3 regions of the Providencia rustigianii genome follow, and region 3 is predicted to be linked to each of the others. Evidence: predicted binding sites of a transcription regulator. Region 3 holds the regulator's gene; each other region holds the start of a gene.
What was found. Region 3 encodes sigma-54, which starts transcription at its own class of promoters, with help from an activator protein. Its sites were predicted from a motif close to GTTGGCACANNTTTCGCTNT; they were not measured.
Positions count from the first base shown of each region.

Region 1: glnK (P-II family nitrogen regulator) is a predicted target of sigma-54. The motif match lies at 3,029-3,048, and genes of this name have one in related genera.
Region 2: glnA (glutamate--ammonia ligase) is a predicted target of sigma-54. The motif match lies at 2,769-2,788, and genes of this name have one in related genera.

Region 1 is NZ_LR134396.1:1,790,833-1,797,643, reverse strand. It holds gene cutC (copper homeostasis protein CutC) at 1-170, opposite strand, end outside; gene EL244_RS08325 (VOC family protein) at 353-907, opposite strand; gene argS (arginine--tRNA ligase) at 1,107-2,837, shown strand; gene glnK (P-II family nitrogen regulator) at 3,084-3,422, shown strand; gene amtB (ammonium transporter AmtB) at 3,436-4,728, shown strand; gene murJ (murein biosynthesis integral membrane protein MurJ) at 4,775-6,313, opposite strand; gene rimJ (ribosomal protein S5-alanine N-acetyltransferase) at 6,394-6,811, opposite strand, start outside.
Region 2 is NZ_LR134396.1:324,933-331,743, forward strand. It holds gene glnG (nitrogen regulation protein NR(I)) at 1-3, opposite strand, end outside; gene glnL (nitrogen regulation protein NR(II)) at 13-1,062, opposite strand; gene glnA (glutamate--ammonia ligase) at 1,230-2,639, opposite strand; gene EL244_RS17960 (PadR family transcriptional regulator) at 3,007-3,825, opposite strand; gene typA (ribosome-dependent GTPase TypA) at 4,250-6,073, shown strand; gene EL244_RS01520 (helix-turn-helix transcriptional regulator) at 6,168-6,719, opposite strand.
Region 3 is NZ_LR134396.1:3,199,043-3,205,853, forward strand. It holds gene lptA (lipopolysaccharide ABC transporter substrate-binding protein LptA) at 1-287, shown strand, start outside; gene lptB (LPS export ABC transporter ATP-binding protein) at 293-1,018, shown strand; gene rpoN (RNA polymerase factor sigma-54) at 1,104-2,549, shown strand; gene hpf (ribosome hibernation promoting factor) at 2,572-2,859, shown strand; gene ptsN (PTS IIA-like nitrogen regulatory protein PtsN) at 2,949-3,416, shown strand; gene rapZ (RNase adapter RapZ) at 3,597-4,448, shown strand; gene npr (PTS phosphocarrier protein NPr) at 4,448-4,720, shown strand; gene rnk (nucleoside diphosphate kinase regulator) at 4,912-5,322, shown strand; gene pmbA (metalloprotease PmbA) at 5,442-6,782, opposite strand.

The DNA of each region.
Region 1 (6,811 bases), 1.4 Mb from region 3:
ATCGGGTGAACTGGAATATGCAATTTTTCTCTAGCCAGTTTTAAATATCCATAACTCGGCGTGAGCCCGCCATCTGCGGCTCCAGAGCAAAGTTCAATACGGTCAGCACCATATTCTTGAGCCACTTGGGCGCACTCTATTCCAAAACAGCAAATTTCCAGTTTTGCCATGAAGACCTCCAAAATGTGGTAAGGATCACTTCCTTAAAAATATCCAATAATGTCACTACAAAAAATAACTCTACGATTAACGATTCAGCTAATATGCCACTTTTTGTTAAATGTTATCTGCGCAACATCACACCGTAGGTGAGTTAACGAAAAGTAATTATCAATAACGTTAATTCCATCACTTATTTTTCGCTTTCAACGATGTTTCTAAGGGAAAATGGGTGATATTTGATAGTGATTAGGTTATTTGTCACTGCTAATGTAGGATTAGGTAGTCTTTCTCGCTGACCTTTAGGCTGGCTGACTTTACAGTAATAGCCTTCTGGCAAAGGTTCCGGCAGTAGAGATCGCGCTGTTTTTTCTAACACTTCCGGCTCAACCTCAATCACCATTTCAATATGCTCCCAACTCTCTTGGGGATAGATTTTATCCTTTGGAAATGGTAACTCGATAATAAAAACATCCTGCCCCGCCACTTGAATTGGCTTTTTCAAATCATATAAACGGATTGGGCGCCCATTGATAAGATTATCCGAGAGTAACTCTGCGCATTGCAAGAGCCCTTCATGCCAACGTTCTGCGGTTGCAATGTGGTGACAACGTACGGAAATATGATCGATGCAATAATCGGTTAAAGAGAGATTTAACGCTTGAGCCATACTGGTTAGCTTGCGTTCAAAATGTGGAAGGTCCTGCTGAAGATCTTGCAACTGGGGAATTTTATCGAAATCTAACATTAAAAATTACTCTGCCAAAACCACTTGTCTCATTAAGAACAAGTGAAATGATAATAATAAAAGAAAACAAACTCCCCCGACTGTAGCACGACTCCCCCAAAATATGGTATAAAACCAGCCGATTTTTCTCTTCCACCTTTTAGTTCAGCGCATGTGATGGCACAATGTGGTAACTATGTTCGTTATTTAAGGTAATCCGGTGAATATTCAGGCTATTCTTTCAGATAAAGTGAGTGCTGCAATGCTAGCAGCGGGAGCTCCAGAAGGCTGTGATGCCCTTGTGCGTCAATCAGCTAAAGCGCAATTCGGTGACTATCAGGCCAATGGTGTGATGGGCGCAGCGAAAAAAATGGGTATGCCTCCCCGACAACTGGCCGAGCAAATTGTTAGCCATTTAGATCTTGAAGGTATTGCAACGAAAGTTGAAATCGCCGGTCCCGGTTTCATCAATATTTTTATCGACCCTACTTGGGTTGCTACTTATGCAGAACAAGCGTTGACCAGTGATCGTCTAGGTATCGCGCCAGTTAAGCCAGAAACTATCGTCATTGATTACTCTGCACCGAACGTTGCAAAACAGATGCATGTCGGCCACCTACGCTCGACCATTATTGGTGATGCTGCCGCACGTACCCAAGAGTTTTTAGGTCATAAAGTTATCCGTGCTAACCACGTTGGTGACTGGGGTACGCAGTTCGGTATGCTGATTGCTTACCTAGAGAAAGTCCAGAATGAAGATGCTAGCGATATGGCACTGGCTGATCTCGAAGCGTTCTACCGTGAAGCAAAAAAACATTATGATGAAGATGAAGATTTCGCCGTCCGCGCTCGCGGCTATGTAGTGAAATTACAATCTGGTGATGAATACTGCCGTAAAATGTGGCGTAAATTGGTCGACATCACCATGCAACAAAACCAAGAAACTTATCACCGCTTAAATGTCACATTAACTGAAGATGATGTGATGGGTGAAAGCCTGTATAACAGCATGCTACCGGGAATTGTTGCTGATCTTAAAGCGAAAGGTTTAGCCGTTGAAAGTGAAGGTGCTACCGTTGTTTTCCTTGATGAATTTAAAAACAAGGAAGGCGAACCGATGGGAGTTATCGTCCAGAAAAAAGATGGCGGTTACCTTTATACCACAACGGATATTGCCTGCGCTAAATACCGTTATGAAACGCTACATGCGGATCGTTCCCTGTATTATATCGACTCCCGCCAGCATCAACATTTAATGCAAGCTTGGACCATCGTCCGTAAAGCCGGTTACATCCCAGAATCAATGGCGCTTGAGCACCATATGTTTGGCATGATGTTAGGTAAAGATGGCAAACCATTCAAAACGCGTTCTGGTGGTACTGTTCGTCTGTCTGATTTGTTGGATGAAGCGGTTGAACGAGCACAAACACTGATTCGCGAAAAGAATCCTGACATGCCAGAAGATGAATTATTGAATCTGGCGAATGTCGTTGGGATTGGTGCAGTGAAGTATGCGGATCTGTCTAAAAACCGGACGACAGACTATATTTTCGATTGGGATAATATGCTCGCCTTTGAAGGTAACACTGCACCGTATATGCAATATGCCTATACCCGCGTTGCCTCCATCTTCAAAAAAGCAAATATTACTGAAGCAGATTTAACCCTGCCAATCGTTCTTGAAGCACCACACGAAATCGCGCTAGCAACCCGTTTAATGCAGTTTGAGGAAACGATTCTAACCGTAGCCCGTGATGGTACCCCACATGTAATGTGTGCTTACCTATATGACTTAGCTGGTCTATTCTCTAGCTTCTATGAACATTGCCCTATTCTGTCCGCAGATAATGATGCTCAGCGCCAAAGCCGCCTGAAACTAGCATTACTGACACAGAAAACTTTAAAAATAGGTTTGGATACGTTAGGTATCGAAACAGTCGAAAGAATGTAGTTTTTTGCTCTTCCCATCCTACTTATTAGCCCACTTTTTTAGTGGGCTTTTTACATCTGAACCCCATCCTCATGCTGCACTATTTTGCACCATCAAGAAAAACCAGGCTGTTTATTGCACTAGTTTGGTGAGGTATATCACATAATTGACCACTTATCGCCGCTATTTCGTGCCATAACAAGACATTAACATTTGGCACGCCTTTTGCTTTTATCTCTTTGCCTTTACAAAAAGACAGGGGGATTTATGAAGTACATTATCGCAATCATTAAGCCATTTAAGTTAGAAGATGTTCGAGAATCACTCTCTGAGCTCGGTATTCAGGGAATGACTATCTGTGAAGTCAAAGGCTATGGTAGGCAAAAAGGTCATGCTGAACTTTATCGAGGTGCAGAGTATGAAGTGAATTTTCTGCCTAAAGTCAAAATAGAGCTAGCCATTAGCGACGACCAACTTGAGCCCGTACTAGAGGCAATTACCAATACAGCCGAAACGGGCAAAGTCGGCGATGGAAAATTGTTTGTGTTCGAATTATTACAAGCAGTCCGTATTCGCACTGGCGAATCTGGCGAAGACGCTCTATAAGGGAGAAAATAACATGAAACGACGATTGTTAAGTTTTGTACTCTTAGCTATTAGCAGCTTCGCCTTACCCGCATATGCCTCTGAGCTAGTCATCGCGGATAAAGCCGATAACGCCTTTATGCTAATCAGTACCGTTTTGGTTTTCTTTATGACCATCCCCGGAATTGCCCTATTTTATGGCGGGCTATTACGTAGCAAAAACGTACTGTCATTGATTACCCAAGTGATGCTTATTTTCAGTATCGTGATCATTCTATGGCTGCTATTTGGTTATAGTTTAGCGTTCACCGCTGGCAATAAATTTTTTGGCGGTGGTTCACTGACTTTACTAAACTCGATGTCGTTAGAGGACTTATCTGGCTCGATCAGCCAATATATTCATGTCGCCTTCCAAGGTTCATTTGCGGTGATCACCGTAGCACTGATCGTGGGTGCGCTAGGTGAACGTATTCGCTTCTCTGCCTTGCTGATCTTTACGGTAATTTGGTTTACCTTTTCTTACGTGCCTATCGCACATATGGTATGGGGCGAAGGTGGCTGGTTAGCTAATGACGGCGCTATCGACTTCGCAGGAGGAACCGTTGTCCACATCAATGCAGCCGTCGCGGCTTTGGTGGGTGCTTATCTGCTAGGAAAACGAAGCGATTATAGCCAAATAGTCTTAAAACCCCATAACTTACCGATGGTCTTTATGGGTACTGCGGTACTGTATGTGGGCTGGTTTGGTTTCAACGCAGGCTCAGCAGGTAGTGCCAATAATATTGCTGCACTAGCCTTGATCAATACCGTAATTGCTACCGCGGGTGCAATATTGTCGTGGACATTCACTGAATGGGTTGTTCGTGGGAAGCCTTCTATGTTAGGTAGTTGCTCAGGCTGTATATCCGGTCTCGTCGCTATCACACCAGCAGCAGGTACGGTAGGTCCGATAGGTGCGCTTGTTATTGGCGTCGTGGGTGGAGTGGTAGGTCTGTGGGGAGTGGTAACATTAAAACGTTGGTTAAAAGCAGATGACGTTTGTGATGTTTTTGGTATCCACGGAACTTGCGGCATCATTGGCTGCCTACTAACTGGAGTCTTTACTTCTGCTTTACTCGGCGGTCTCGGGTATAAAGAAGGCGTTACTTTGCTCCATCAAGTCTCTATTCAGTTATTTAGCGTCGTGGTTACCATTATCTGGTCCGGTGTTGTGGCCTATATTGCCTTCAAATTGGCGGATAAATTGGTGGGATTACGTGTTTCCCCTGAAGAGGAATGCGATGGCTTGGATTTAACGTCCCATGGTGAAAGTGCTTATCACCAGTAGTTGTCTACTCCCCCTCTATTGAGGGGGGAGTTTGATTGTTTATCAATTACGCGATGCTACGTTTCATAAAATCACGAGGACGGAAACCTAATAAATATAAGGCAATAAAATAACTACCAGCCCCAACGATTACAACGCCCATTAAACGCAACATACGCATCAGCATATTGCCTTGTTGCCAATCAGGCATAAAGTGCAAGACACCCAATAACACCGCAGCCATAACAACAACCGCAATCAGTAATTTAAAAATAAAACCTTTCCATCCCGCTAAAGGTTGGAAAATATCTTGTTTGCGTAGCTGCCAATAAAGCACTCCCGCATTGAAACATGCTGCCACACCAATTGATAAGGCCAAACCGGCATGTTGCAGAGGTCCAATAAACGCTAAGTTCATTAGCTGAGTCAGTATTAAGGTCACAATAGCAATTTTTACTGGGGTGCGAATATTTTGGCGAGAATAAAAACCAGGCGCCAAAATTTTCACTAAAATCATTCCCGTCAAGCCTACGCAATACGCCATTAAAGCATATTGAGTCATTAATGAATCGTGAGCTGTAAAATTGCCGTATTGGAACAGAGATACCGTCAAGGCTTCAGATAAAATTGCCAATCCTACCGCACAAGGTAAAGCCAGCAATAAACACAAACGCAATCCCCAATCCATTAAATGGCGATACTCTTGGTGATTACCGCTAGTAAAACTTTTGGCAAGGGATGGCAATAAAATCGTCCCGAGAGCAACCCCTAAAACCCCTGATGGTAACTCCATCAAGCGGTCAGCATAATACATCCACGAAACTGAGCCCGATTGAAGAAAAGAGGCGAAAATCGTATTAATAATCAAAGAAATTTGTGCGACAGATACACCAATAATGGCCGGCCCCATCATTCTCATCACGCGCCATACGCCACTGTCACGGAAAGATAGGCGTGGTAAAACCAGCATGCCGATTTTTCTTAAATGGGGAAGTTGATAAACCAACTGTAAAAGTCCGCCAACTAATACCGCCCAAGCCAAGGACATAATCGGCGGATCGAAATATGGAGCAGCAAATGCAGCAAATAAAATCATGCTGACATTTAATAGCGTTGGTGCAAATGCGGGAACAGAGAAACGGTTCCATGTATTCAGAATCGCACCAGCAAGAGAAGCTAATGATATCAAGAAAATATAAGGGAAAGTGACACGCAATAAATTGGTGGTTAACGCAAATTTATCAGCATCATCAGTAAAGCCTGGCGCAGTGACATAAATCACCCATGGTGCTGCCAGCATTCCAGCGATAGTCACTATCGCGAGTGCAAGTGTCAGCATTCCTGAAATATAGGCAATAAACGTGCGAGTCGCCTCTTCACCTTGCTGATTTTTATATTCCGCTAAAATGGGAACAAAGGCTTGAGAAAAAGCCCCCTCAGCAAAAATCCGACGCAATAAATTAGGGAGTTTAAACGCCACAAAGAAGGCATCAGCAGAAGCGCCAGCCCCAAATACTCGGGCAATAATAGCATCGCGGATAAAGCCCAGCACCCGAGACATCATAGTCATGGAGCTTATCGCTGCTAAGGATTTCAATAAATTCATGATAATTAGACTAGAAGAAAACAATCGTAGCAGTTTAGCAGCGGATAGCCTGACTGACTACGATTGATAGGTAAATGTTTTTAGGCTTTGGTCGGCTTCCAAGTATCGTCCGTCAACGCGGTTAAGACATGATCCCGCCATTCCCCGTTAATTTGCAAAAACTGTTTTGCATACCCTTCTCGTTCAAAACCAAGGCGAGTGAGTAGGTTTCCACTGCGTAAATTATGAGGCATATAATTCGCCATAATACGGTGCATTCCTTGATGCTTTTGCATGTAACGAATGGTTTGGATTAATCCCTCATACATCAGTCCTTGCCCCTGCCATTTTTCACCCAATGAATAGCCTAGATAGCAGGCATGGAATGATCCTCGCAAGATATTACTGAAATTAGCAACGCCAATAACTTCATTCTCATCTTTATCGAGTAGTAGAAAATGAAATGCACTACCTTGGCGATGCATTTCGCTCATCGCATGCAGTCGATTGTTCCATCCT
Region 2 (6,811 bases), 990 kb from region 3:
CATAGCTATCTCCTATTTTTTGATGGGTAAATAAATAGAAAACTCGGTATGTCCCGGCCAACTGGTAAACTCAATTTTTCCTGAATGTTGGTCCACCAAACTACGGGCAATGGATAGGCCTAGCCCTGTTCCATCTGGGCGCCCACTCACCATGGGATAAAATAGGGTATCTTGGATTGTGAGTGGAATACCGGGACCATTATCTTCAATATCAATCCGTGCGGCTAGGCGATAGCGCTCCCCCTGTAACATAACCTGAAATGCAGTGCGGGTACGAAGGGTAATATTCCCTCCGGATTCTGATAACGCTTGCAGCGCATTACGGGTAATGTTGAGAAGCACTTGTTCTACCTGATCCGGATAATATTCAAGGTCAGGAAGGCTTGGATCATAGTCACGGATTAAGGTGATATTCTCCGGTTTTTCTAAGGAAACTAAGCGCACCACATTTTCGACGCTGTGATGAATACTTTGCTCGGTTTTGGGGCCGGGATATTGTGGTCCAAGTAATCTATCGACAAGGGCGCGTAAGCGATCCGCTTGTTCGATAATCACTTGGGTATATTCATTAAGCTGCGGGTCGGGCAGCGCCTTAGACAAAAGTTGTGCAGCACCACGTAATCCACCAAGGGGATTTTTGATTTCGTGGGCGAGCCCTCGAATCAGCTCTCGGGCGGCGAGTTGTTGGGCATTTTGCGCGAGCTCTTGGCTAAGACGTCGCTGGCTATCCAGTTGAGAAAGCTCTACGAGAATAAATTGGTCGGATAGAGGTTGAGCACTAAGAGACATCATATGAGAATGACTGTTAACTACCAGAGTGACTTCATTTTCGGTAAAACTGTGCCCCTCTTTTAAGCTGTTAAGCATCAGCTCATCATTTAATGAGCAATAATTAAAGAGTAAAGGGAGCGGGGTGCCATACAGTTTGCGTGGGCTTTGGGCTAAAACTTGCAGAGCAGCATGGTTGGCATAATGGATAATCAGGTCATAATCCAGCACTAACACACTGTTGATGAGAGAATCGAGAAGATATTCGGAGGCGGGTAAATGCTCGGTTTTCATGTAATATTGCTCCTGCACTATTTTGGTGCATTATACGTTATTTACGAAGTAACCGATACGTCGACGCCAATATTTGCAGTTTACCACTCAGTTCGTAGAGAAAAGGCCCCATCATTTAGATGGGGCAAGTGCTTCACGGCAACAAAGACTATCAGTGGAACGGCGTGTTACGCACTGTAGTACATTTCAAATTCGAGTGGGTGTGGTGCCATGCGAACGCGTTGGATATCCGCACGCAGTAATTCAATGTAAGCGTCAATAGCGTCGTCAGTAAATACGCCACCACGGGTCAAGAACTCACGATTTTTATCTAATTCTGCCAGCGCTTCATCTAAAGAACCCGCAACCGTTGGGATTTCTTTTGCTTCTTCTGGCGGTAAATCGTACAAGTTTTTATCCATGGCATCGCCTGGGTGGATCTTGTTGATGATGCCATCAAGACCTGCCATCAACTGAGCGGCAAACGCTAAGTATGGGTTTGCTGCTGGGTCAGGGAAGCGCACTTCGATACGGCGTGCTTTGGTGCTAGCTACCACTGGGATACGGATAGACGCAGAACGGTTACGCGCAGAGTAAGCTAGCATCACTGGAGCTTCAAAACCTGGGACTAAACGCTTGTATGAGTTAGTCGTCGGGTTAGTAAATGCGTTCAGAGCACGTGCGTGTTTGATGATACCGCCGATGTAATACAGTGCCATTTCAGATAAACCGCCGTATTTATCACCGGCAAATAGGTTGACGCCATCTTTAGATAACGACATATGGCAGTGCATTCCGGAACCATTATCACCGACTAATGGTTTTGGCATAAAGGTCGCTGTTTTACCAAAAGCGTGCGCAACGTTATGTACAACATACTTATAAATTTGAGTTTCATCCGCTTTTTTCGTCATGGTATTAAAGCGGGTTGCGATTTCGTTTTGACCAGCGGTCGCTACTTCGTGGTGATGAGCTTCAACAACTAAGCCCATATCCTCCATTGTAGTACACATAGCGGAACGCAAATCTTGTGAAGAATCGACGGGTGGTACTGGGAAATAGCCGCCTTTAACTGCAGGACGGTGGCCTTTGTTGCCACCTTCGTATTTGGTTCCAGTATTCCATGCTGCTTCGATATCATCGATATGGTAATAGCTGCTGTGCATGCTGTTACCGAAACGGATGTCATCAAATACAAAGAATTCAGGCTCTGGTCCAAACAGAACGATATCTGCAATACCACTCGAACGCAGGAAGTCTTCCGCACGTTTAGAGATAGAACGTGGGTCGCGATCGTAACCTTGCATAGTGCCAGGTTCTAAAATATCGCAACGAATAATTAAGGTATTATCTGCGTAGAATGGGTCTAATAGCGCCGTTGATGGGTCTGGCATCAGCACCATGTCAGATTCATTGATCCCTTTCCAGCCACCGATTGATGAACCATCAAACATTTGGCCTTCTTCAAAGAAGTCTTCGTCTACTTGATGAGCAGGGATAGTGATATGTTGCTCTTTACCTTTTGTATCAGTAAAACGCAAATCAATAAATCTTACATTGTGCTCTTCGATCAACGATAAAACATGTTCAGCGGACATTCTCGGCTCTCCTGGTCGGGTCTATTCAACAGACGTAGATAATTAAAGTCATACGCAGGTTGGTTTATCTGGCTTTACTGCATTAATGACTCATTCATTAATGACTGAGTAAGCTCTCTATAGGGACTATAAGCGAAAAACGTGCCAACTTTTTAAATCATAGTAAATACTGATTGTTATAAAAGAATAGCAACGATTCGACTAAAAAACAGTCTATCATTGAGCTGGATTGGTGCAAGAGAAAGATTTGTTGCACCAATATGGTGCGTATTATCTATCTGGAGAGGAGAACAAAACAGCTTTGCGCCATTTTCAGACTCAAAGCTGTTTGTATTTATGATTGGATGAGTTAATTCAATGCTCGTGATTATTCATCATCGCTGTCTGTTAATAGCGCATTGACTTCTTCAATCTGTTTTACTGCGTCATTGATGATCGTTGCAATTTGATGAGTTTGTTCTTCACTCAGCTGCTTTAAAACCATTTTATGGCGTAGCAAGGCTTTAAATCGACTTACTGCCACTTCAATATCTTCTGATAAATTACTGCCTTGTTGGAGTTCACGGGCTTTTGCCAACTTACGAGCAATGACAGATTCAATGTCTTTATTCTGTGCTAAATGTTCAGCACCTTCGGCTGTAATGGTGAAGCTTTTGCGATTACGTTCAACAATTTGTGATTCTAAGAAACCTTGTTCTTCCAACAAAGTCAGTGTTGGATAGATAACGCCAGGGCTTGGAACATATAAACCGCTGGAGGCTTCTTGGATATCTTTAATAATTTCGTATCCGTAGCTTGGTTTTTTTGCCACTAAAGAAAGTACCATAATGTGCAAATCGCCGTGATCAAATAAGCGACGTAAACCTTTACCGCGTCCACGACCATGACGACCTTCGCCGTGGCAGCCTTCACCGCGTCCACGACTATGACGACCTTCGCCGTGGCAGCCTTCACCGCGTCCATGACCATGACGACCTTCGCCGTGGCAGCCTTCACCGCGTCCATGACCATGACGACCTTCGCCGTGGCAGCCTTCACCGTGTCCATGACCATGACGACCTTCGCCGTGGCAACCTTCACCGTGTTCATGGTTGTTGCGTTCTTCACCATGGCAGCAACCACCATGGCCTCGCTGATGTTCATCATGGTGAGAAAAATAAACATGACGACAAGTGTGTATTCTCATATTAACCTCTGTTATTATTTCGATATATCTAATTTAGATTCTGAGAATACTCTATTCCGATATATCTAAAGTGTCAAATTAGATATATCGAAATAAAGAAAAAGACATTTAAAAGAGTGACAGGCAAAGAAAGTTTATTTTTTATTCTTTTTTTCGGCTGCTAATATTTGCTTTTTAGCGTATTATTCTGTCACTTTGTGATTTCCTAGTGCTGATACCAACAATTTTTTTAAGTATTTTTGCACTGTGACGCAACTGAATGTTTTTTAGCTAAAAACTTTTTTAATAGTGATGGCTTTCACATTTATTCCACTTGTGTGGAAAAACGTGTAAAATAACAGCAAATTAATGTAGAAAGTATGCTTTGGGCTATATAACGACTCAAAAGCATATTCCTTTCCTGTCAATGAAACGGTAAAAATCCTTGTCAATTCAAAACTTAAGAAACATCGCCATCATCGCTCACGTTGACCATGGCAAGACAACTCTGGTTGGTAAATTATTACAACAGTCGGGCACTTTTGGTGAACGTGAAACTGTTGATGAGCGTGTTATGGACTCCAATGACTTGGAGAAAGAGCGTGGTATTACAATCCTTGCTAAAAATACCGCTATCCAATGGAACGGCTACCACATCAATATCGTAGACACCCCAGGTCACGCCGACTTCGGTGGTGAAGTTGAACGTGTTATGTCTATGGTTGACTGTGTTCTGCTGGTTGTCGATGCGATGGATGGCCCTATGCCACAAACTCGCTTCGTAACACAAAAAGCGTTCGACCATGGTTTAAAACCAATTGTTGTTATCAACAAAGTCGACCGCCCAGGCGCACGTCCTGATTGGGTTGTTGACCAAGTATTCGACTTATTCGTGAACTTAGGTGCAACGGATGAGCAATTAGACTTCCCTATCGTTTATGCGTCTGCATTAATGGGTATCGCAGGTCTTGAACATACAGATATGGCAGAAGACATGACACCGCTTTATCAAGCGATTGTTGATCATGTTGAGCCACCAAAAGTTGATCTGGATGGTCCTTTCCAGATGCAAGTTTCCCAATTAGATTACAACAGCTATTTAGGTGTTATCGGCATCGGTCGTATTAAACGCGGTGTTGTTAAACCAAACCAGCAAGTAACTGTAATTGACAGCGAAGGTAAAACTCGCAACGGTAAAATTGGTAAAGTTCTGACTCACTTAGGTTTAGAGCGTATTGATTCACAACAAGCAGAAGCTGGCGATATCGTTGCTCTGACTGGTTTAGGTGAATTAAACATTTCTGACACTATCTGCCAAGTGGGTAGCGTTGAAGCTCTGCCTGCACTAGCGGTTGATGAACCAACAGTCAGCATGTTCTATTGTGTTAACACCTCTCCATTCTGTGGTAAAGAAGGCAAATATGTGACTTCACGCCAGATTCTGGATCGTTTACACAAAGAGTTAGTTCACAACGTAGCACTGCGTGTTGAAGAAACTCAAGATCCAGATGCATTCCGTGTTTCGGGTCGTGGTGAGCTGCACTTATCTGTTCTGATCGAAAACATGCGTCGTGAAGGCTTCGAATTAGCGGTTTCTCGTCCAAAAGTTATCTTCCGTGAAGTTGATGGTCGTAAACAAGAGCCATTCGAACAAGTGACTTTAGACGTTGAAGAGCAGCACCAAGGTGATGTAATGAAAGCGTTAGGTGAGCGTAAAGGCGACCTACGCGGCATGATGCCAGACGGTAAAGGTCGTGTGCGTCTAGACTACATCATTCCTAGCCGTGGTCTGATTGGTTTCCGTACTGAATTCATGACAATGACTTCAGGTACAGGTTTACTGTACTCTTCATTCAGTCACTATGATGATGTTCGCCCAGGCGAAATCGGTGGTCGTCAAAACGGCGTTCTGATTTCTAACGGTCAAGGTAAAGCAGTTGCATACGCGCTGTACAGCCTGCAAGATCGTGGTAAGTTATTCTTAGGTCACGGTGCTGAAGTGTATGAAGGCCAAATTATCGGTATTCACTCACGTTCTAACGACCTGACTGTTAACTGCTTAACAGGTAAAAAACTGACTAACATGCGTGCGTCAGGTACTGATGAAGCAACCACATTGTCACCACCAATCAAAATGTCTCTGGAACAAGCTCTGGAGTTTATTGATGATGATGAACTGGTTGAAGTTACTCCACAGTCAATTCGTCTGCGTAAGCGTCACTTGACTGAGAACGATCGCCGTCGTGCGGGTCGCTCTAAAGACGATTAATTTCAGTCTTTGATATCGAAAAAAGGTGCCATTTATATGGCACCTTTTTTTATGCGAGCAAATTAGGAAAATTAGAAGAAATATCAACATTGGGTTATAGATACTTCACGGATTCAAGAAACTGTATTTTTTTAGCTATTTCAGCACGTTGATGTGAAGCTCGTGTTCTTAGTGCAATATTCCATTGTTCAATCGTATCTGCATTTTTAACGAGTATACTATTTGGAGATATGCGTTCTGATTTTACCAACCAAGCGGCTACCTCAGCCCAACTCCAGAGTGGGGACTGACCTTTGATGCGTTGGATTGGGTTGGGAAAATCACCTTTACCTCGAGCTCCGTCTTTAAACAAAGCAATAGCTTGTCTGGATAAATTGGCGAGTTCAGCAATATCACTCAATCCAACCAAGCTTGAATCAATAGATTCTACGCGTGCATTAATGGTGCTAGCGGTTTCAATCTGTTGGATTGCGCTAGAAATGGCATTATCAAGGGAGCTTGCTTCTCTATCAAATTCCAAGTAGACAGTTTTTCCGTAAAAACAAATAAGTGCGTCATCGCATCCCGCATTATAGAGCGCGTCTTCTAATCCTTCAGTATCGGTATTGACACCAGATAAAACTAAAGTGAAATTATGAAGCGCCATAGACATCAATTCCTTAATCAAAATTTTGAATTTAATTAAAGGTGAGGTGGAGGAAACCACCTTCATCCTTGATTAGTCGGATGGTCAATACC
Region 3 (6,811 bases):
CGCCAGTCACATTCTTTCAGCTACAAGATGATGGTAAGCCAATTAAAGGTCACGCATCAAAAGCACGCTATGAAGTTGATCAGCAACTTGTAACGTTAACTGGCGACGCTTATCTCGAGCAGCTCGATAGCAATATTAAAGGCGATAAAATTACCTATGTGGTTCCAACTCAAAAAATGGAAGCATTCAGTGATAAAGGTAAGCGCGTAACCACCGTCTTGTTACCTGCACAGTTACAAGAAAAAGGTCCGGCCGCACAAGGTTCATCAACCAGTAAGAGTAAATAATTGTCATGGCAACATTAACCGCAGAGCATCTGGCTAAATCCTATAAAAAACGCAACGTTGTTGAAGATGTTAGCCTGGAAGTTAAATCAGGTGAAATCGTCGGTCTATTAGGCCCAAACGGTGCAGGTAAAACCACTACCTTTTATATGGTCGTCGGGATTGTTCAGCGGGATGCAGGTAAAATTTTAATCGATGGGGAAGATATTAGTTTACTGCCTCTGCATGAACGTGCGCGTCGCGGGATTGGTTACCTTCCTCAAGAAGCCTCTATCTTTCGTCGCCTAAGTGTCTATGACAATCTGATGGCGGTATTAGAGATCCGCTCTGATTTAGATTCTCAGCAACGAAAAGATCGCGCTGAAGAGCTAATGGAAGAGTTCAGTATTACTCACTTGCGTGACAATATTGGTCAGTCACTTTCTGGTGGTGAACGCCGCCGAGTGGAAATCGCACGAGCACTGGCTGCTAATCCAAAGTTTATTTTATTGGATGAGCCATTTGCAGGGGTTGACCCAATTTCAGTGTTGGATATCAAAAAAATTATCCAGCATTTACGAGATTATGGATTAGGCGTATTAATCACCGACCATAATGTTCGTGAAACGCTCGATGTTTGTGAAAGAGCTTATATTGTGAGTCAAGGACACCTGATTGCCCATGGCACTCCAGAAATGATCCTTGAAAATGAACAGGTTAAACGTGTGTATTTAGGGGAAGGTTTCAGACTGTAGTCCAGAAAGTCTTTTCGTCTTTAGCCGTATCGTTGATTGCCATGATATTGGTTGTGTGGGTTGTAATGGAGAATAAAGCACATTCATGAAGCAAAGTTTACAGCTCAGAGTCAGTCAACAACTTGCAATGACACCGCAATTGCAGCAGGCCATTCGTCTGTTGCAACTGTCTACACTCGAGCTGCAACAAGAAATCCAACTTGCTCTTGAAACAAATCCGCTACTTGAACAAGAAGAACAATCCCCCGAGCAGGACAACCTCGATATCTTAAGTAGTCATACTGACAGCAGCGAAATCGATACCAAAGATGCCCTCGAAAAAAATGATATCCCCGATGAACTTCCTTTAGATGCCGATTGGGATGAGATTTATACCGCTGGCACACCATCGGGAACCAGTAATGACTACAGTTTTGATGAGCTTCCTGTTTATCAAGGGGAAACGACGCAAACCCTGCAAGATTACTTAATTTGGCAGGCAAATTTAACACCATTTACTGATACCGACCGAGCCATCGCGACGTCCATCATTGATTCCATCGACGAATCGGGCTACCTCACCAATACCATTAGTGAAATCCATGAAGGTATCGATGATCCCGACATTAGCTTAGAAGAAGTCGTGGCTGTCTTAAAACGTATCCAGCACTTTGATCCCCTTGGTGTGGCGGCTCAAGATCTCAAAGAGTGTTTGTTGATCCAGCTATCTTTATATCCTAAGGAAACCGCTGGGTTACAAGAAGCTCGCGTGATTATTAGCGATCATATTGATTTGCTCGCCAACCGTGATTTTAGGCAACTAAGTAAGCTCACTCGCCTCAAAGAAGACGCTTTAAAAACAGCAATTGACCTGATCCTGACACTCAATCCCAAACCAGGTCAATCCATCAATACGGGTGAATCGGAATATGTTATTCCTGATGTGCTGGTGAAAAAAGTCAGTGGGCACTGGCAAGTTGAGTTAAATACAGATAGCATTCCTAAACTAAGTATCAATAATCATTATGCATCAATGGTTAATAATTCAGCCAATGAAAGTGACTCCCAGTACATTCGCAGTCACTTACAAGATGCAAAATGGCTAATTAAGAGCTTAGAGAGCCGTCATGAGACTCTGCTAAAAGTGGCGACTTGTATTGTAGAACAACAACAAGAATTCTTTGAGTTAGGCGAAGAGCATATGAAACCGATGATTTTGGCAGATATAGCCTATCAAGTGGATATGCACGAATCGACTATCTCAAGAGTGACAACTCAAAAGTTTCTCCATAGTCCACGGGGAATTTTTGAGTTGAAGTATTTTTTCTCCAGCCATGTGAGTACCGACACCGGAGGAGAAGCCTCCTCAACCGCCATTCGTGCGCTGGTGAAAAAACTGGTTGCTGCTGAAAACCCAGCAAAACCATTGAGTGACAGTAAATTGACGAGTATGCTGGCTGAACAAGGTATTCAAGTTGCCCGTCGAACTGTTGCTAAGTATCGTGAGTCGTTATCTATTCCGCCATCAAATCAACGTAAGCAGTTGGTTTAATTGATAATATAAGGAAGATTGTATGGAATTTCAGATTACTGGGCACAATATTGAAGTTACACCTGCATTGCGCGAAATTGTTGATAAAAAACTCAAGAAATTAGAGCAATTGTTTGACCGTATTAACAGTATCCAAGTTGTTCTGAAAGTTGAGAAAGTTCAGCAAATTGCTGAGGCTACCGTGCAAGTCAATGGTGCAGAACTCCACGCAACGGCGGAAGAGAATGACATGTACGCTGCAATCGACTTACTGGTGGATAAACTTTCCCGCCAATTAACCAAACATAAAGAAAAACTGAGACAACACTAATACATATTTTCAATCTATTGATTGATTAATGTTCTAAACCAGATGATGGCATACATCATCTGGTTTTGTAGTCCTAAGTGAACAATAAAATGAACAGTGATATAGAAATCCAATTAAGCGATGTTTTATCTGCAAGTTGTACTCGTAATAATCTCATCTGCACGAGCAAGAAAAGAGCGCTAGAGATTATTAGTGAACTGGCTGCCGCTGAGTTGGAATTGCCGGAAAATACGGTATTTGAAGCGTTATTAACCAGAGAAAAAGTAGGAACCACGGGGATTGGCGGGGGAATTGCGATTCCTCATGGAAAGCTAAATGAAGGCGAAAATGCTCGCGCTGTTGGCGTATTTTTGCATTTAGAAGAGCCAATCTCTTTCGATGCTATTGATAACCAACCTGTTGATCTACTTTTTGCATTACTCGTTCCATCAGATCAGTGTAAAACACATTTGCATACATTATCCTTGATCGCTAAAAAGTTAGCGGATAAAACATTATGTAAACGTCTGCGTTCAGCACAAAGTGATGACGAGTTATATAATATAATTGTAGAGTAGGTTATTGTTTATATGTGTTGGTGCCAGGATGATGAAATTGTTATGATTTCCCATCTTAGGCATCATAAACACGGCGAAATACAAAAAAGAATTCGATGTGCTCGATAATCACAATTGGGTGATCAGTTAGAAATCGATCATTAAGATACAGATCCTAAAGATACAGAAGGGAGTTAGCTCATGGTGCTGATGATTGTCAGCGGCCGTTCCGGTTCGGGAAAATCCGTTGCCTTACGCGCGCTGGAAGATATGGGTTTCTATTGTGTGGATAACCTACCGGTTGTATTACTGCCGGAGTTAGCTAATTCACTCGCTGATCGTAATATTTCAGCGGCGGTGAGCATTGACGTGCGTAACATGCCGGATAACCCAGAGGTTTTCGAAGAAGCGATTGATAGGCTACCATCAAGCTTCTCGCCGCAATTATTATTTCTGGATGCGGATCGCAACACCTTAATTCGCCGTTATAGTGATACACGCAGATTACACCCACTTTCTAGCAAAAACTTATCATTAGAAAGTGCGATTGATGAAGAAAACGAGCTGTTAGAGCCACTGCGCTCCCGTGCCGATTTAGTCATTGATACCTCTGAAATGTCGGTACACGAGCTAGCAGAGATGCTAAGAACTCGCTTAATGGGCAAACGAGAACGTGAGCTTACCATGGTGTTTGAATCCTTTGGTTTCAAACATGGTATTCCTATTGATGCCGACTACGTGTTTGACGTACGTTTTTTACCTAACCCACACTGGGATCCTAAATTACGTCCAATGACTGGTCTTGATCGTCCTGTGGCGGCATTCTTAGACCGACACACTGAAGTGCATAACTTTATTTATCAGACGCGTAGCTACCTTGAATTGTGGCTACCGATGTTAGAAACCAATAATCGTAGTTACCTGACCGTTGCCATTGGCTGTACGGGAGGAAAGCACCGCTCAGTGTATGTAGCTGAACAACTGGCTGACTATTTCCGCTCAAGAGGGAAAAATGTACAGTCTCGCCACAGAACATTAGAAAAACGTAAGTAATGACAGCCAAAGCGACTATCACGCTTAAAAATCGCTTGGGCATGCATGCTAGGCCCGCAATGCTTCTCTATGATTTAGTTAAAAAATTTAACTCTAGGGTTATTTTAAAAAATGACAGTCAAATTGAGGCAGAGGCGGATAGCGTTATTGCTATGTTGATGTTAGACTCGGAACAGGGTAGTAAAATTGATATTGAGGTTAGTGGACCCGATGAAGAATCGGCATTATCTGCAATCATTAAGCTGTTCGAAAGTGGGTTTGACGAAGAGTAATCTTGTCAGCTAATCCCTCCGGAACTAACAATATACAAGGTTTTACACGCATAGGCGCCGAGTTCGTGATCGCGATCTCTTCCCTTTAACGCCCATAGCGCCTAATATTTTAAAATAATTTATTTCTAGCAAACACCCCCTACCTTCTGGGTGGGGGGTGTTTGCTTTGTACGTTTCTATTGGAGTGTGGTATGACAAAGCCAACAATTATTATCAATGATTTAGATGCTGAACGCTTAGATGCACTGATGGAGCAACCTGCTTATGCCGGTACTCCTGTTGCAGAAGCCCTTAACGATGAATTAGATCGTGCGGATATTGTATCTCCGCAAGAGATCCCCGCGGATGTTGTCACAATGAACAGCACCATTCGTTTCTTGGATCTGATTAGTAATGAAGAGCGCACTCGTACGCTAGTTTATCCCGCGTCACTCAAAGACAGCGCAGAACAACTGTCTGTCATGGCACCGATTGGTGCAGCGCTGTTAGGCTTACACGTCAATGATGAAATTAGCTGGGCACTGCCTAATGGCGTAGAAACCCGCGTTCGTGTGTTAGAGATTGTTTATCAACCTGAAGCGGCTGGCGAATTCCATCGTTAATCGCGATGTTAGAGAGAAGTAAGAAGACTAATCTAAAAAAATTTCCACCAAGAAATTCTCGTTAGTCTTCCGGCGTATTCAGGCACTCAATTGAGTGCCTTTTTGTTGCCAGAAAGAAATTATTCCCCTGCAATACTCATTTCAGGGATCAATACAGAACCACACTGAATATTGCTACGGGTTTCAATATCATCTGCGATAGTGACCATATTCATCCACATATCCTTTAGATTACCCGCAATCGTAATTTCGCTAACAGGGTATTGGATTTCACCGTTCTCAACCCAAAAACCCGATGCGCCGCGAGAATAATCCCCCGTAATGCCACTAACACCCTGCCCCATTAGCTCAGTCACAACCAACCCGGTTCCCATCTGCTTTAATAATGCATCAAATGATAACCCTTGACCGGCGATGCGCCAGTTATGAATGCCACCCGCATGACCGGTACTTTGCAGTCCTAACTTTCTTGCTGAGTAGCTGGTCATTAACCATGTTTGCAGAATACCATTTTCTACAATATTACGCTCAGTGGTACGAACACCTTCACTATCAAACGGTGAAGACGCTAGCCCTCCCATTAAATGTGGCTGCTCGTTGATGGTCAACCAACTCGGTAAAATTTGTTTTCCTAAACTATCGAGTAAAAATGATGATTTTCGATAAATACTGCTGCCGCTAATCGCCCCCACCAAGTGACCAAATAACCCTGTCGCCACTTCTGAGGCAAAAATTACAGGGGCTTTCATGGTTGGTAACTTACGTGGTGATAAGCGCGATAATGTACGACGAGCACATTCTTGCCCAACCCATTCAGCGGATTTCAGCGCATCAATGCTACGACCAATGGTATAGGCATAATCGCGCTCCATTTGACCATTTTCCTCGGCGATTACGCAGCTCGACATAGAATAGCGGCTGGAACTGTAGCTTTTCAGTAGGCCATGTGAGTTACCAAAAACACGGATACCATAATGGCCATTAAAGCTGCCGCCTTCGGTATTAATAATCCGAGAGTCTGCTTTCAAAGCCGTCATTTCAGCGATGGATGCATATTTAATCGCGTCTTCTGGAGACAATTCACTGGCTTGGAATAAATTCAAATCTGGGGCATCGAATGCCAATAAAGATTTTTCTGCGGGACCGGCATAAGGATCTTCTGAGGTATAGCATGCAATATCGATAGCAGCTTGCACCGTACGCTCAATAGCCTCATTACTCAAATCGGTTGAAGAAGCACTACCTTTACGTTGTTTATGGTAAACCGTAATGCCTAATGCGCCATCACTATTAAATTCAACATTTTCCACTTCACCTTGGCGAGTACTAACGCTAATTCCAGTGCTTTTATTAACAGCAACTTCAGCAGCGTCACAACGACTTTTGGCATACTCCAATGCGTGGGCGACGGCTTCTTCTAATTTTTTACGTTGTTCGGTAACTTGTTCAGTGACACTCATGCATTTAGTCCAATAAAGTGGGGAAAAGT